DNA from 3 places in the Phyllobacterium sp. 01N428 genome. Region 1 is predicted to be linked to each of the others. Evidence: riboswitches for the same ligand, from Rfam matches in the RefSeq annotation. Region 1 holds a riboswitch; each other region holds the start of a gene.
What was found. A riboswitch is a leader RNA that binds a small molecule or an ion and turns the genes downstream of it on or off. The one in region 1 is predicted to bind thiamine pyrophosphate.
Positions count from the first base shown of each region.

Region 2: it holds a riboswitch for thiamine pyrophosphate, as region 1 does, so the genes downstream of both, AC1DNI_RS02845 (ABC transporter permease) here and thiB (thiamine ABC transporter substrate binding subunit) in region 1, are expected to answer to the same signal.
Region 3: it holds a riboswitch for thiamine pyrophosphate, as region 1 does, so the genes downstream of both, thiC (phosphomethylpyrimidine synthase ThiC) here and thiB (thiamine ABC transporter substrate binding subunit) in region 1, are expected to answer to the same signal.

Region 1 is NZ_JBFTRH010000006.1:74,105-78,911, forward strand. Features, by position in the region: gene thiP (thiamine/thiamine pyrophosphate ABC transporter permease) at 1-817, opposite strand, end outside; gene thiB (thiamine ABC transporter substrate binding subunit) at 822-1,838, opposite strand; TPP riboswitch at 1,883-2,001, opposite strand; gene AC1DNI_RS15510 (thiamine diphosphokinase) at 2,375-3,019, shown strand; gene AC1DNI_RS15515 (hypothetical protein) at 3,106-3,387, shown strand; gene AC1DNI_RS15520 (glycine zipper 2TM domain-containing protein) at 3,661-3,993, shown strand; gene AC1DNI_RS15525 (ABC-F family ATP-binding cassette domain-containing protein) at 4,126-4,807, shown strand, end outside.
Region 2 is NZ_JBFTRH010000001.1:603,416-608,222, forward strand. Features, by position in the region: gene AC1DNI_RS02830 (ABC transporter ATP-binding protein) at 1-475, shown strand, start outside; gene AC1DNI_RS02835 (ABC transporter ATP-binding protein) at 472-1,233, shown strand; gene AC1DNI_RS02840 (TadE/TadG family type IV pilus assembly protein) at 1,381-2,340, shown strand; TPP riboswitch at 2,389-2,491, shown strand; gene AC1DNI_RS02845 (ABC transporter permease) at 2,600-3,343, shown strand; gene AC1DNI_RS02850 (ABC transporter substrate-binding protein) at 3,377-4,339, shown strand; gene thiE (thiamine phosphate synthase) at 4,354-4,807, shown strand, end outside.
Region 3 is NZ_JBFTRH010000002.1:175,747-180,553, forward strand. Features, by position in the region: gene AC1DNI_RS08885 (RrF2 family transcriptional regulator) at 1-127, shown strand, start outside; gene AC1DNI_RS08890 (thiazole synthase) at 144-917, opposite strand; gene thiS (sulfur carrier protein ThiS) at 920-1,117, opposite strand; gene thiO (glycine oxidase ThiO) at 1,114-2,073, opposite strand; gene thiC (phosphomethylpyrimidine synthase ThiC) at 2,077-3,879, opposite strand; TPP riboswitch at 4,028-4,146, opposite strand; gene AC1DNI_RS08910 (NADPH-dependent FMN reductase) at 4,197-4,763, opposite strand.

The DNA.
Region 1 (4,807 bases):
GCAGGCTGAAACCCTCCTCCGTAGGACGGCCAGCGATGCTGAGGAGCAAAAGTACCGCGATTGTTAACGTGAGTTGCAAAAGGGTCAGCGATACGGCGCGCGCGATATCGAAGTCGAAGTGGAGCGCCTGGTAGATCGCCACTTCCAGTGTTGTCGCGCGCGGCCCGCCGCCAAGCGTCAGCACGATGGTGAAGGACGTAATGCACAGCATGAAGATCAGCCCGGCAATGCCGGCAAGATTGCGCCGTATAACCGGCCATTCGATCAGGCGAAACTGCCCCCATGCGCGCATGCCGAGCTGCGCGGAAAGTTTCCAGTAATCTTCCGGAATTGAGTCGAGGCTGGCGTGAATGAACCGCGTTGCCAGCGGCAGGTTGAAGAACACGTGGGCGATCAGAATGCCAGTGAGGCCGTAGATGTTCGGTATGATTTCAGAGCCGGATTGCGCAAGCAGTGCAGCGAGAAGGCCGTTGCGTCCGTAAATGCTGGTGATGCCAAGCACAGCGACAAGCGCGGGCAGGGCTAGGGGCAGGGCGAAAAGGCGCAAGATCATCGGCCGCCCCGGAAAATCAGGATTGGCATGGAGGGCCCGGGCCAGCGGGATGGCAAAGGCGATCGAGAGCAGCATTGAAAGAACGGCCTGCAACAGGGTGAAGCGAGCAACCCTCCACAAATAGCTGTCGAATGTAGCAAAGCCTTCGGCATCGCCACGCAATGCCTCGCTCAGGAGACCGAGCAAGGCTCCGCCCGCAAGGAGGGCGAGAAAGGCCAGGGCGATTGCCCCAGCCCAAGGTTTGAGGGTGGTGTTGGGCGTCAATGCGTTACAGGCTCATCGACGCCAGCCACTCGTCGATCCAGGCCTTGCGGTTCTTGGCCACTTCCTCAGGCGAGAACATCAGGGTCGTTGCGGGCTTGACCAGCCTGTCGAAGGCCGGGTTCAGCGGCGTGCTGGTTTTTGCCGCCGGGAACATCCAGTTGTTTTCCGGGATGGCGTCCTGGAAGGCGGGCGAGGTCATGAAGGCAAGAAATTCCTTGGCCAGCGGGTTCTTCGCACCCGTCGTGGTCTGGCCCGCGACTTCAACCTGCAGATAGTGGCCTTCGGCGAACGACGCGGCCCTGTAGCGCTCGGTCTTCTCGGCGATCTCATGATAGGCAGGAGATGTCGTATAGGAGAGGACAAGCGGGGCTTCACCCTTGGTGAAGAGGCCGTATGCTTCCGACCAACCGGGCGTAACGGTCAAGACGCGGTTCTTGAGCTTGGCCCAAGCTTCCCCCGCCTTGTCGCCATAGACCGATTTTACCCACAGGAGCAGTCCCAGGCCCGGCGTCGAAGTACGCGGGTCCTCGATGACGATCTTCTGTTTCGGATCGCCTTCGACGAGGTCCTTGAGGCTCGCTGGAGGGGTCGTCAGCTTTTCCGTGTCATAAATCACGGCAAAGTAGCCATAGTCGAAGGGTACGAAAATATCGTCCTTGTAGCCACCCGGAATTGCTACTGCCTTCGTATCGATGCCGTGCGGCGCGAAGAGGCCGGTCGCTGCCGCTTCATAGGTGAGATTCGTATCAAGACCGAGAACAATGTCCGCCTTCGTTGCGGCGCCTTCGAGCTTCAACCGGTTAAGAAGGGCAACGCCGTCGGTCACGGCAACGAAGTCGACGGTGCAACCGCACTGTTTTTCGAAAGCCTCCTTAACCTTGGGGCCGGGGCCCCACTCTGCGGTGAAGCTTTCATAGGTATAGACGGTGAGCTTGCCTTCGGCGTTAGCACCCGCCGGGAAAGCGAGTGCCAGCGCACCGATCATGAGTGCAAATTTCAATAATGTCGTTAGCGGCCGCATCGGCGCCTCCTTAGCTTGGTGTTCAAAAGGATTGGTGCGCCGGCTGTGATGCCGCGTCTAATCCCTCCGCCGGTACAAACCGGATCAGGTTCCGCGGGTTGGCAGGTGTTTCACCTTGTGCCTCTCAGCCTGTCATTTCTGGCAGGCACCCCGTTAGAGCGTTGCAAAGATTAAAGAAAAACATTGGTCGGCGCAAGCCGATTGCCCGTCTTGCGTGTGGTTGCGATCGCAATGTCGGGGGCCGGTTAATCCGCGCTGATTAACCCGGATTTGTGTGAAGCCATGCGCCCGCGAATCTGCTAGATTTCCCTTCAGAACAATAAGAAGACTAAGGGGGCAGAAATGTTCGAACTCACGGATGGGGCCATGCTGGTGGTCATAGCCATCGCCACGGCAATCGGGGCCTACATATTCTACGGTATCTCGCTGTTGCAGCTTACAGGGTTTTAGCGTTCGCACGCGTGCCCTTGCCCGGCAGCTTCATGTCACGCTGAACGACGCTATGCGGCGAGGGTGCCGCATGCTATGGCCGCGTCATGAGCAAGTTTGTCATTCTTCTCGGCGGAACCGTCCACGCCAATGATCGCCTCAGGGACCTCGTCGCCGGTGCCCGCGTCCTTGCGGCCGATGGCGGCATAGCACATGCCGAAGCCCTCGGTCTTGAACCCGAGCTTTGGCTCGGCGATTTCGATTCGACCTCGCCCGAATTGGACCGGCGTTATGCGCATGTTCCCCGCTCGGTTTTCCCGGCTGCCAAGGATATGACGGACGGCGAGCTCGCGCTCAACGAAGCCTATCGGCTCGGCGCAACGGAAGTCGTTCTATGCGGGGCGTTCGGCGGTTCGCGCACCGATCAACCGCTCCTGCATCTCACCATGGCGACGGCCCATGCGGCCGAGGGCCGCAAGATAATCCTCTCCAGCGGTGATGAAGAAGCGCATCCGCTGGTCGCAGGTTCCTACAGGTTCGATTTCCCCGAAGATACGCTCTTCAGCATTGTTGCATTTTCGCCATTGCACGGGCTTTTTATCGAAGGCGCTCGCTGGCCGCTGCAAAATATGGAACTTTCTTTCGGTTCATCGCTTACTGTCTCGAATTCGGTACGCGGAACTCTCCGGGTATCGCTCGATTCAGGTAAGGCAATCCTGATTGCTGCCTTGCAACCTGCGTCCGGCTTGTAAAACAAAGCGCTAGATGCAATTGTTGCAGGACAGCATTGGGGACGCAAGCTGTTGAAATTTGGTTCTAACAACGGGAGAGGTCTTCCATGTTGAAAAGTTTGTCCACGATTGCAGTCGCCGGACTCCTGGCGTTTTCGGCCGCCGGGTGCACCACTTCTGATCAGCGCGTCGCCGGCTACGGCGTAGGCGGTGCGGCATTGGGTGCATTGGCTGGTGGTGCAATCAACGGTGGCAAGGGCGCCCTTGCAGGTGCTGCAATCGGCGGTGCCGGTGGTGCTTTGGTTGGTGCTGCCACCAACAACAATAGCAATCGTTATTGCACATACGAGAATCGTTATGGCCAGCGTTATCAGGCCCCGTGCCGATAATCGGTTATTTCTTGCATAAGAGCAGGCCGGGATTTTCCCGGCCTGTTTTTTTGGCCAGGGCGGAGTAGCCCAACGACGCTACTGATCGTAGGTGAGCGTGGCGTAGGCAGACCCTCCCCGGCTTCATACAACCATGATCCTCGGTACACGAGCCGAGAATGTCGACGGAGGGGCTCCGCCATAATTTGTTGGTAAGCGCGGTGGAAAACTTTCTTCTGCCTTATTGGCACAGCAGGGTCCGCCGCATCTGTTTTGGACATGAAAGGATTTGTCATGAAGTTACGTCTGACCGCGATTGCGGTATCCGCGCTGCTGGCCGTCTCTGTTGCCGGTTGCGCAACGAGCGAGCAAAACGTACGTGGAGGGACGGGCGCCCTGATTGGCGGTGGCCTGGGTGCGATTGCCGGCCAGGCGCTGGGGCATGACACAAAGAGCACGGTGGTTGGCGCAGCAGGCGGTGCCTTGCTCGGTGCCGCAATCGGCACCGTAACGACGCCGCAAGGCCAGACGCAGAACCTCTGCCGCTACCAGCGGCGTGACGGCTCGATCTATACCGCGCCTTGCGAAGGTAATGGCGGCGGCGCCTATGGCGGCAGCGGATACTGATTTTCAACGCACAGTCCTACGACAGGCCGGAAAATTCCGGCCTGTTTTATTTGACAGGGGCACGTTTCTCGCCGAAAAGGCCATGCGCCCGGCCACTCCCGGTCTGCCTGTACCGCTGGATTTGATTTCTTCATGGCCCCACCACTGCTTCGTCTCGACCAGATTGCGCTGACATTCGGCGGCACGCCGCTCCTGACCGATGCTGCGCTTTCCGTCAGCGAGGGTGATCGCATTGCCCTGGTTGGACGCAATGGTTCGGGTAAATCGACGCTGTTAAAAATCGCGGCCGGCTTCATTGCGCCGACCGATGGCGAGGTGTTCAAGCATCCGGGCGTGACAGTGCGCTATCTCGCGCAGGCGCCGGACATGGATGGCTTTGCAAATGTCCACGACTATGTGGAAGCTGGGCTCGGACCCGCCGACGACCACTACCGCGTCGGCTATCTGCTGGAACATCTGGGGCTTACCGGCGAAGAAAAGCCAGACAATCTCTCGGGCGGCGAGGCGCGCAGGGCGGCGCTTGCCAAGGTGCTCGCGCCGCAGCCGGATATACTGCTTCTCGACGAGCCGACGAACCATCTCGATCTGACGACGATCGAATGGCTGGAAGGCGAACTTCGCCAGATGCGCTCGGCCCTCGTGGTCATTTCGCATGACCGGCGCTTTCTCGAAAACGTCAGCCGTGCGACGGTCTGGCTCGATCGCGGCGTTACGAGACGGCTCGAACAGGGTTTCGCCGGCTTTGAGGAATGGCGCGACAAGATCCTTGAAGAAGAGGAACGCGATCTTCACAAGCTCGGGCGACAGATCGTGC
Region 2 (4,807 bases), on a different contig from region 1:
GAAGGTCAGCAAGCGCGAGGCGCGCAGACGCGCGCTCGATATGCTGGCCGCGGTCCAAATACGCGATCCCGAGCGCGTCTACGATCTCCATCCGCACGAAGTATCGGGCGGCATGGGGCAACGCGCGATGATCGCGATGATGCTGATCACCGGACCGGAACTGCTGATTGCGGACGAGCCGACCTCCGCGCTCGATGTTACGGTCCAGCTCGACGTGCTCGGCATTCTCGACAATCTGGTGCGCGACAGGGGCATGGGCCTCATTTTCATCTCGCACGATCTGCGGCTGGTTTCGTCGTTCTGCGACAGGGTCATCGTCATGTATGCTGGCCGCATCGTCGAAGAAATTGCCGCGACGGACCTGCGTAATGCCAAGCACCCCTATACGCAGGGACTGCTGAACTGCATGCCTGAAATAGGTGCCGACCGGCATCCACTGCCGACGCTCGACCGCAAACCGGAGTGGGCAGCATGACGCCGGCGCTGAAGATCGACAATCTCGAAGTGACGTTCAATCGCTTTCGCGCGCTGCGCGGCGTCAGCCTCGAGGTGGTGCCCGGCGAGTCCTTCGGTCTCGTCGGCGAATCCGGTTCGGGCAAATCGACGTTGTTGCGCGCCGTGGCGGGTCTGGCACCCGTGACCGCGGGGACGATCGAGGTCAATGGCAATTTGCTCGGCGCATCGCGCACAAAGGCCTTTTACCGCGAAGTGCAAATGGTGTTCCAGGACCCCTATGGTTCGCTGCATCCGCGCCAGACCGTGGACCGATTGCTCCTTGAGCCGCTCGCCGTACATGGGTTCGGCGATATCGAGCGGCGCATCTTGCGGGCGCTTGACGAGGTCGGGCTCGGTTCCAGTTTTCGCTTCCGCTACTCGCATCAGCTGTCGGGCGGCCAGCGCCAGCGTGTCGCCATCGCCCGCGCCCTGATTCTCGAACCATCGATCCTGTTGCTGGACGAGCCAACCTCTGCGCTCGACGCATCGGTGCAGGCGGAGGTGCTGAATCTTCTCGAGCAGATCCGCCGCGACCGCAAGCTGACATTCGTCATGGTCAGCCATGATCTCGCAGTCGTAACGCACATGTGCGACCGGCTGATGGTAATGCAACATGGCGCAGAGGTCGAACGGCTCACCGCGTCGGAACTTGCCCGGCGCCATGTAACGCAGGACTACACGCGCAACCTCCTTGTCGCGAGCCAGGGTTTTGTCCGCCCTGTCGTTCAAAACGCCTAATGCAGCTTCATCAAACATTTACCATTTGCAGACGCATTTCTTCACCGACGCCCGTTCCAGGGCAGATCGTGAAAATCTGAACGAATTTCATAAGCCGTCATTTACGCCGGACAACTGATGGTTGCGCTCATCGACTGGAGTGGGGCCATGAACTATCTACGTCAATTCATAAAAGACCGCCGCGGCGCAACCGCGATCACATTCGGTTTGCTGCTTGTACCGCTCCTGGGGTTTGCCGGGCTCGCCGTGGATTATAGCCGCGCCAGCAATGACCGTTCGCGGCTGCAGAATGCGGCCGACGCTGCGGCGCTTGCGGCAGCCTCGGTTTTCACCGGGTCCAACAAAGCGGCCGCCGAGGCGAGGGCACGTGCCTTCCTCCAGGCCAATCTCGGCCTGCGCGCCGAAGATATCAATTTGAACTTCAGTACCGAAAATCAAAAGGTTTCCATCACCCTTGGCGGCCAGACCAGCACCCTGTTCATGCATGTTCTCAACAAGGACAACATGCCGATCAACGTCAACGCCACGGCGCTGGCGCCATTGAAGCCGACGACGGCCAAGATCACGATCGACAAGGTTACGGGCTACTGGTTCAAGAAAGTTTCCATCATCGTCGTGCGCAATGGCAAGGACGTTGTTGTCGGCACCATCAAATACACCGCGACCGACCATAACCTCTACAACGGTAACGGCGGCGGTAAAACAGACCCGGATATCAATGTTCCGATCACATTCGATCTCGGTGACTACACCAAGCTGTACCTAAAGATGGAAATCAAAAATGACGGTTGCGATGTCGGCTACAAGGACAAGAACGCCGGAAAATCGCGATACGTCGACTGCATTGCCACAAATGAGTCGGGCTATTCGAAATACAATTCCACGCTAAAAACCGACGACCCGAACACGGTCAACCATCTGTTCGTCGATGGCGTCCAACTGCCATTGGGATCCAAGCCGCCACTGGACGACCTGATGAATTGTGACAACACGCCCCATAGCCATGCGTGGGAAGACGGCGGCGGCTGGGCCAACCAGGACTTCTACTACAAGATCACGGCCGCCTGTAAATCGGTCGATGGCGAGAACGTCCGCCTGACCCACTAGGACCTGACGCGGCGCGATTGACTTTGATCTCGCGCCGCTCCATCATCGCTTCATTCCGAGGGGGGCACTGTACAGTGCTGAGATAGCGTCGAGCTGGACCCTTGAACCTGATCCGGGTCATGCCGGCGTAGGAACGGGAATTGAGCATAGTTCGCGCCTTTTCAGCTTCACCTTCGCGCATGACCGGATCTTCAAAAGCAATGGAGTCCAGAGCGTGCCATACATCCTGACATTTGAACTGCGGCGGTAGCTGCCAACCATGCGCCTCGTTATTCGCATGGTCGCGGCGCTTGCCGCCGTCGCTGCTTGCTGGCAAGTGGCGGTCTGGCTGTTCCAGCCTCCGCGATTCATTCTGCCTGGGCCAATTGCGGTGGTGTCGGCACTGGTCGAACAGCGGCAATATCTTGGCGTCAACGCATCGATCACGCTCATCGAGATCCTGCTTGGACTGGCATTCGGCGCGCTCGCCGGCATTGTCATCGCGCTGCTCGTCGCCGCCATTCCTGCCTTCCGCCATGTCGTCTGGCCGCTCCTTCTTGTCTTGCAGGCACTCCCGGTGTTTGCCATCGCGCCGCTGCTTGTTCTGTGGTTCGGCTTTGGACTTGCCTCCAAGGTGGTGATGGCAAGCCTCATCATCTTCTTTCCCGTGGCGTCGGCCTTTGCCGATGGCCTGCAGCGGACCAACCGCGACCTGCTCGATGCGGCTTCGCTCACGCAAGCGACGCCGCTCGCAACGCTTGTTCTCGTTCGGGTTCCGAGCGCCTTGCCCTCGCTCGGATCGGGCCTGCGCGTCGCCGCCGTCTTTGCCCCGATCGGCGCCGTGATTGGCGAATGGGTCGGCTCGTCGCGCGGGCTCGGTTTTGTCATGCTCCAAGCCAATGCCCGCATGCAGACCGAAACCATGTTCGCGGCACTGATGATCCTCGCCGCCCTCACCGTGATCCTGCGCTTTCTCGTCGACGCCCTGACGCGCCGCCTTACCCCTTGGGCGCCGGAAACATGACCTCTCCCTCATCGATGCAACAAAGGACAACCGATGTTCCGCATACGCTCATTGATCCTCACCATATGCCTTGCGCTCTGCGCCGCAACCGCACCTGCCAGAGCCGCCGACAAGTTGACGGTTCTGCTCGAATGGTTCGTCAATCCGGACCACGCCCCTCTTGTCATCGCCCGCGAGAAGGGATTCTTCGCCGATGCAGGTCTTGATGTGAATCTGATGCCGCCAGCAGACCCGGCCGCGCCGCCACGCCTTATCGCGGCAAAGCAGGCCGACATCGCCATTCACTACCAGCCCAATCTCTATCTCGACCATGACGCCGGCCTGCCGCTGGTGCGCTTCGGGACGCTGGTGGAAACACCACTCAACACGGTGATGACACTGGCCGATGGTCCGATCAAAAGCCTCAAGGATTTGAAGGGCAAGAAAGTCGGCTTCTCGGTCGCCGGGTTTGAGGACGCGATGCTCGGCGCAATGCTCAAGTCCGAAGGCATGTCCATCAAGGATGTAGAACTGATCAACGTCAATTTCGCCCTCTCGGCCTCGCTGATCGCGGGACAGGTCGATGCGACTGTCGGAGCCTACCGCAACTTCGAACTGACCCAGATGACACAGGAGGGTCATAGCGGCCGCGCCTTCTTTCCCGAGGAGCACGGCGTGCCGGTCTATGACGAACTCATCTTCGTCACAAACCGGGATCTCGTCACCGACAATCGCCTGCCCCGCTTTCTTGGCGCTGTCGAAAAGGGGGCGATCTATCTGACCAATCACCCGGACGAGAGCTGGCAGATTTTCATCAAGGCCTATCCGGATCTCGACAATCCGCTGAACAGGCAAGCGTGGACGGACACGCTTCCACGCTTCGCCAAACGGCCGGCGGCTCTCGATCGCAGCCGCTACGAACGCCTCGGTGTCTTCCTGCACGAAGCAGGGCTTATCAAATCGATCCCCGCCGTCGGCGATCTCGCCGTCGAACTCTCCCAACCTCCTTCGCTCTAATGAAAGAGAAGATCATGCCAAAAGTAGATTTCCGGCTGAATGCCATTGTTGATGTCGACGCCATCGGCGGCGGGCAAGACCTTGGTGCTCTGGCGCTCGCTGCGGCGCGAGGCGGCGCCACGATCATCCAGTATCGCGACAAGAATTCGCCAACACGAAAGATGGTGGAACGTGCCAATGCGATCAGGGCAGCGCTGGGCGGCAGCGGCGTTCCTTTCGTCGTCAACGACCGGGTCGACGTGGCGCTTGCCACGGGTGCCGACGGGGTCCATGTCGGGCGCGAGGACATGCTGGTCGCCGACGTCCGTCGTCTGCTTGGCCCGGATGCGATCATCGGTTTGACGGTGAAGAACGAATCCGATGCCGAAGCCGCCATCGCTGGCGATATCGACTATGCTTGCATCGGCGGGTTGTTCGAAACGCCGGCCAAGCACAATCCCGACGGTCCCATCGGCTTTGACGGCTATC
Region 3 (4,807 bases), on a different contig from region 1:
CTGCGAGATTCGCCATGTCTTCAACGAGGTGGCCAATGTGACGCGGGGCGTCCTCGATAAGACAACCATAGCCGATTGCCTCGTCTACGGCGAAAACCACAACGTCGCAGCCTTGCTTGATAGCTGACAGGCCGAGGCGTTTGCTAGCCAAAAACCGCCTTGCCGATCACCGGCGTTGACGGCACGGCAACATCGCGCGGCTCGAGCATGCCGGCGCGAAATGCGGCGTAGCCGGCCTCCGTCGCCTTGGCGAAGGCACCGGCCATCGCCACCGGATCACCCGCCTTCGCCACGGCCGTGTTGAGCAGAATCGCATCAAAGCCGAGTTCCATCACAGTCGCCGCATGCGACGGACGGCCGAGGCCGGCATCGACAATCAACGGGACATCCGGGAAATGGCCGCGCAGCGAGCGCAGCGCATGCAGGTTGAGCGGGCCCTGCGCCGAGCCGATCGGAGCGCACCATGGCATCAGCACCTCGCAGCCGGCATCGATCAGCCTCCCCGCGACGACCAGGTCGTCGGTCGTATAGGGAAAGACCTTGAATCCCTCGTTGCTGAGGATACCCGCGGCCTCGACCAGGGCGAAAACATCCGGTTGCAGCGTGTCGTGATTGCCGATGACTTCGAGCTTGATCCAATCCGTGGCGAAGAGATCACGCGCCATTTGCGCCGTCAGCACCGCTTCCTTGGCCGAATGGCAGCCGGCCGTATTCGGCAGCACGCGCACGCCGGACGAGCGGATCAACGACCAGAACCTTTCGCCGGAACTGCCACCCGCCGTTTCGCGGCGCAAGGAAACCGTGACGACCCCGGTGCCGGAGGCCATAATAGCGTCGAGCAGAATTGCCGGCGATGGGTATTGCGCGGTTCCGAGCAGCAAATGTGAATGAAGTTCGGTGCCGTAAAGCGTCAGCATGCTCAGCCTCCCTGCCGCGGCGTCAGAATTTCCACGCGGTCCCCCTCCCGGAGCGCGCAACCTGCGCGCTCGGCTGAGCGGACGAGTTCGCCATTCAGCGCTGTCGCCAGCCATTCGCCCTCGAACTCCAGCTCGCTCAGCAGCGCGTTGAGGAATTGCGCCGCGACCTCACGCGTTTCACCATTGACGATGAGTTTCATTGCGCCTTGTTCCTTTCATCAAAAATCATGTCCGCAGCCTGCCGCGCCATGGCGGGAGCAAGCAGGAAACCGTGGCGGAAAAGTCCATTGATGCTGATTGCATTGCCTTTGCGGACGACGCGCGGCAGGTTGTCGGCATAGGCCGGCCGGATACCGGTACCCGTCTCCACGATCTCAGCCTCGCCAAAGGCGGGATGCAGGCTATAGGCAGCATTCAGCAGTTCCATCATCGAGCGCGCCGTGATCGGCCCGGTCGCATCGCTTTCGATCATCGTTGCGCCGACCATGAAGGTCTGTCCTGCCCTTGGCACGATGTAGACGGGAAAGCGGGGATGAATGAGCCGTATCGGCCGCGACAGGGCAACATCCGGCGTGCGCAACAGCAGCATTTCGCCGCGCACGCCGCGAATGTTCTCGTCCTGCGTCGCGCGGCCGACGCATTCTATGGTCCAGTCGAAGCCCGACCGGGCCGACAGATCGGTTTCGAAACAGACACCGCAGGCGGCAAGCTTTGCGGCAAGACCGACCAGCGCATGGCGAGGATCGAGATGCGCTTCGCTGGGGAAATGAAGCCCCTTGCGAAAGCGGCCGGAAAGGTCGGGCTCAAGCGCCGCGATCCCTCCTTCATCGACCATTTCGAAGCCGGACGTGCGCGCGCCGAAGCGGTCGAGTTCCTTATGGTCGCGCGCCGGGGCGAGGACCAGCGTGCCGTTCCGGGTCACGCTGCCGGGCAGTGCTTCCTCCCACCAATCGGCCGCCCCTCGTCCAAGCTCGACGACGGCCTGCTCGGCGCTTTCCCTTTCGCAATAGGGCGCGAGCATGCCGCCGGCATACCAGGATGCAGCCCTTAAGCCTCCGGGCGCTGGATCGACCACGGTCACCTCGATACCGCGCACCATCAGTTCATGCGCGACCGCCAGGCCGGCAACGCCAGCACCTTTGACAAGCACCGCCATGGATCAACCGCCATTTTCCAGCGGCATATAGAGATCGCCGCCCTCGCGGAATTTCGCGGCCATCGCCGCCATGCCTTCCTTCTGCGCCTCCGCCCTGATGTCGTGCGAAATACGCATCGAGCAGAATTTCGGCCCGCACATCGAGCAGAAATGCGCCACCTTGTGCGCTTCTTTCGGAAGGGTCTCATCGTGGTAGAGGCGCGCGGTTTCCGGATCGAGCGACAGGTTGAACTGGTCTTCCCAGCGGAACTCGAAACGCGCCCGCGACAGCGCGTCGTCGCGCAGTTTCGCCGCCGGATGGCCCTTGGCAAGGTCGGCCGCATGGGCGGCGATCTTGTAGGTGATGACGCCGACCTTGACATCGTCCCGATCGGGCAGGCCGAGATGCTCCTTGGGTGTGACATAGCAGAGCATTGCTGTGCCGAACCAGCCGATCATTGCCGCGCCGATGCCCGAGGTGATGTGATCGTAGCCGGGTGCGATATCTGTCGTCAGCGGTCCTAGCGTATAGAATGGAGCCTCGCCGCAATCCGTGAGCTGCTTGTCCATGTTCTCCTTGATCTTGTGCATCGGCACGTGGCCGGGCCCTTCGATCATCACCTGGCAATCCTTGGCCCAGGCGATCCGGGTAAGTTCGCCAAGCGTCTCGAGTTCGGCAAATTGCGCCGCATCGTTGGCATCGGCGATCGACCCAGGCCGCAGCCCGTCGCCCAGGGAGAAGGAGACATCATAGGCGCGGCAAATATCGCAGATTTCCGCGAAATGCTCGTAAAGGAAGCTTTCCCTGTGGTGATGCAGGCACCACTTCGCCATGATCGAACCGCCGCGCGAGACAATGCCGGTCACCCGGTTGACGGTGAGCGGGATGTAATGAAGCCGCACCCCGGCATGGATGGTGAAATAGTCGACGCCCTGTTCCGCCTGTTCGATCAGCGTGTCGCGAAAAATCTCCCAGCTCAGATCCTCGGCGATACCGCCCACCTTTTCCAGCGCCTGATAGAGCGGAACCGTGCCGATCGGCACTGGCGCGTTGCGGATGATCCACTCGCGAATATTGTGAATATTGCGCCCGGTCGAAAGGTCCATGACCGTATCCGCGCCCCAGCGCGTCGCCCAGACCATTTTCTCGACCTCCTCGGCCATCGAAGAGGTGACAGCGGAATTGCCGATATTGGCATTGATCTTGACGAGGAAATTGCGGCCGATGATCATCGGCTCGAGTTCGGGGTGGTTGATATTGGCCGGGATGATCGCCCTGCCCCGCGCGATCTCGTCGCGCACGAATTCGGGCGTCACATAGTCCGGTATCGCCGCTCCGAAGGATTCGCCGTCGCGCACCAACGCGCTCTTGGCCGCCTCGCGGCCAAGGTTTTCGCGAATGGCGACAAACTCCATCTCCGGCGTAACGATGCCTGCCCGCGCATAGGCGAGTTGGGTAACCGCACGCCCATCCCTGGACCTGCTTGGCCTGCTGAGGCCGGAGAAAGCCGGCGTCAGGCGTTCGCCGGTCGCAAAGCCATTATCGGCGGGGAGAACGTGGCGGCCGTCATAAACAATCGTGTCGCCCCTCGCCTCAAGCCAGGCCTCCCGCATGCGTGGCAGGCCCTGCGCAATATCGATCGTCACGAGCGGATCGCTATAGGGGCCGGACGCATCATAGACGGTGACGTTGGGCTCGCCCGCCGTTGGATGCACGGCAATTTCGCGCATCGGTACGCGCAAATCCGCATATATGCGCCCGGGCTTGTAGACCTTGGTCGATGCAGGGAGCGCGCCGGTCGAAACGATTGGAGTAATTGCGGTCATCATCAGGTTCCTTTGCTCCGCGAACGCTCCAAAAACGCCCGCAAGTTCAAATTGCCCGCATGGCGTGATGGCCATGCAGGCGCGAAACCCAGTTCTGTGCCGGAAGGATGAAAGGCTTGTGCGAACTACAACAGGAGATCCCTGGCCCGCGCAGACTTTTGCACCGTCCCTACGCCAGTATGAACTGGATCAGGTTCAACGGGTCACTGCGCTTGCCGATGGCCAGCAGTATCTCAGCCCCTTGTCGGGACCCCCCTGGTGAATATCTCTAAGAGACCCGCCCGCAACGCCGTTGTCAAGCGGGTCAATACGTCAGTTCAGGCGCGCAGCGGCTTCAGGGCCTCTGCCCACTTGGCAAGTTCCGCCAGCATTGTCGCCGCGCTGCCCGTCATCGATTCGGTGGGCTGGAAGACGCCTTCATCATCGATGAACTGCTGATACGAATGCACTGCAACGCCATCGGGAATCGGCATCATGCGCAAGCCCGCAACCAGCCCTTTTACCGACTCGACCGAGCGCAAGCCGCCGGATACGCCGCCATAGCTGACAAATCCGGCCGGTTTGTAATTCCACTCCTTGGACAGGTAAATCAAAGCGTTGATGAGCGATGGGGGAGCAAAATAATCATATTCCGGGGTAACGAAAACGGTTGCGTCTGCCGCATCGACGAGGTTGCTCCAACGCTTGGTATGAGCCTTTTCATACTTCTGCATGCGGGGATGATGCGGTTCATCAAGGAGAGGCAGATTGATCTCGGCAAGGTCGATCAGCGTGGTTTCAAACCGGGCATCCTGGCCGGCAAATTCATGAAACCACTTTGCGACTGCCGGGCCGCCACGACCGGGGCGTGTGCTGGCAATGATAATATTGAGCTTGAGTGCCATATGCTTGTCTCCATGATGCATGACTGAATGCCTGCATGAATAGG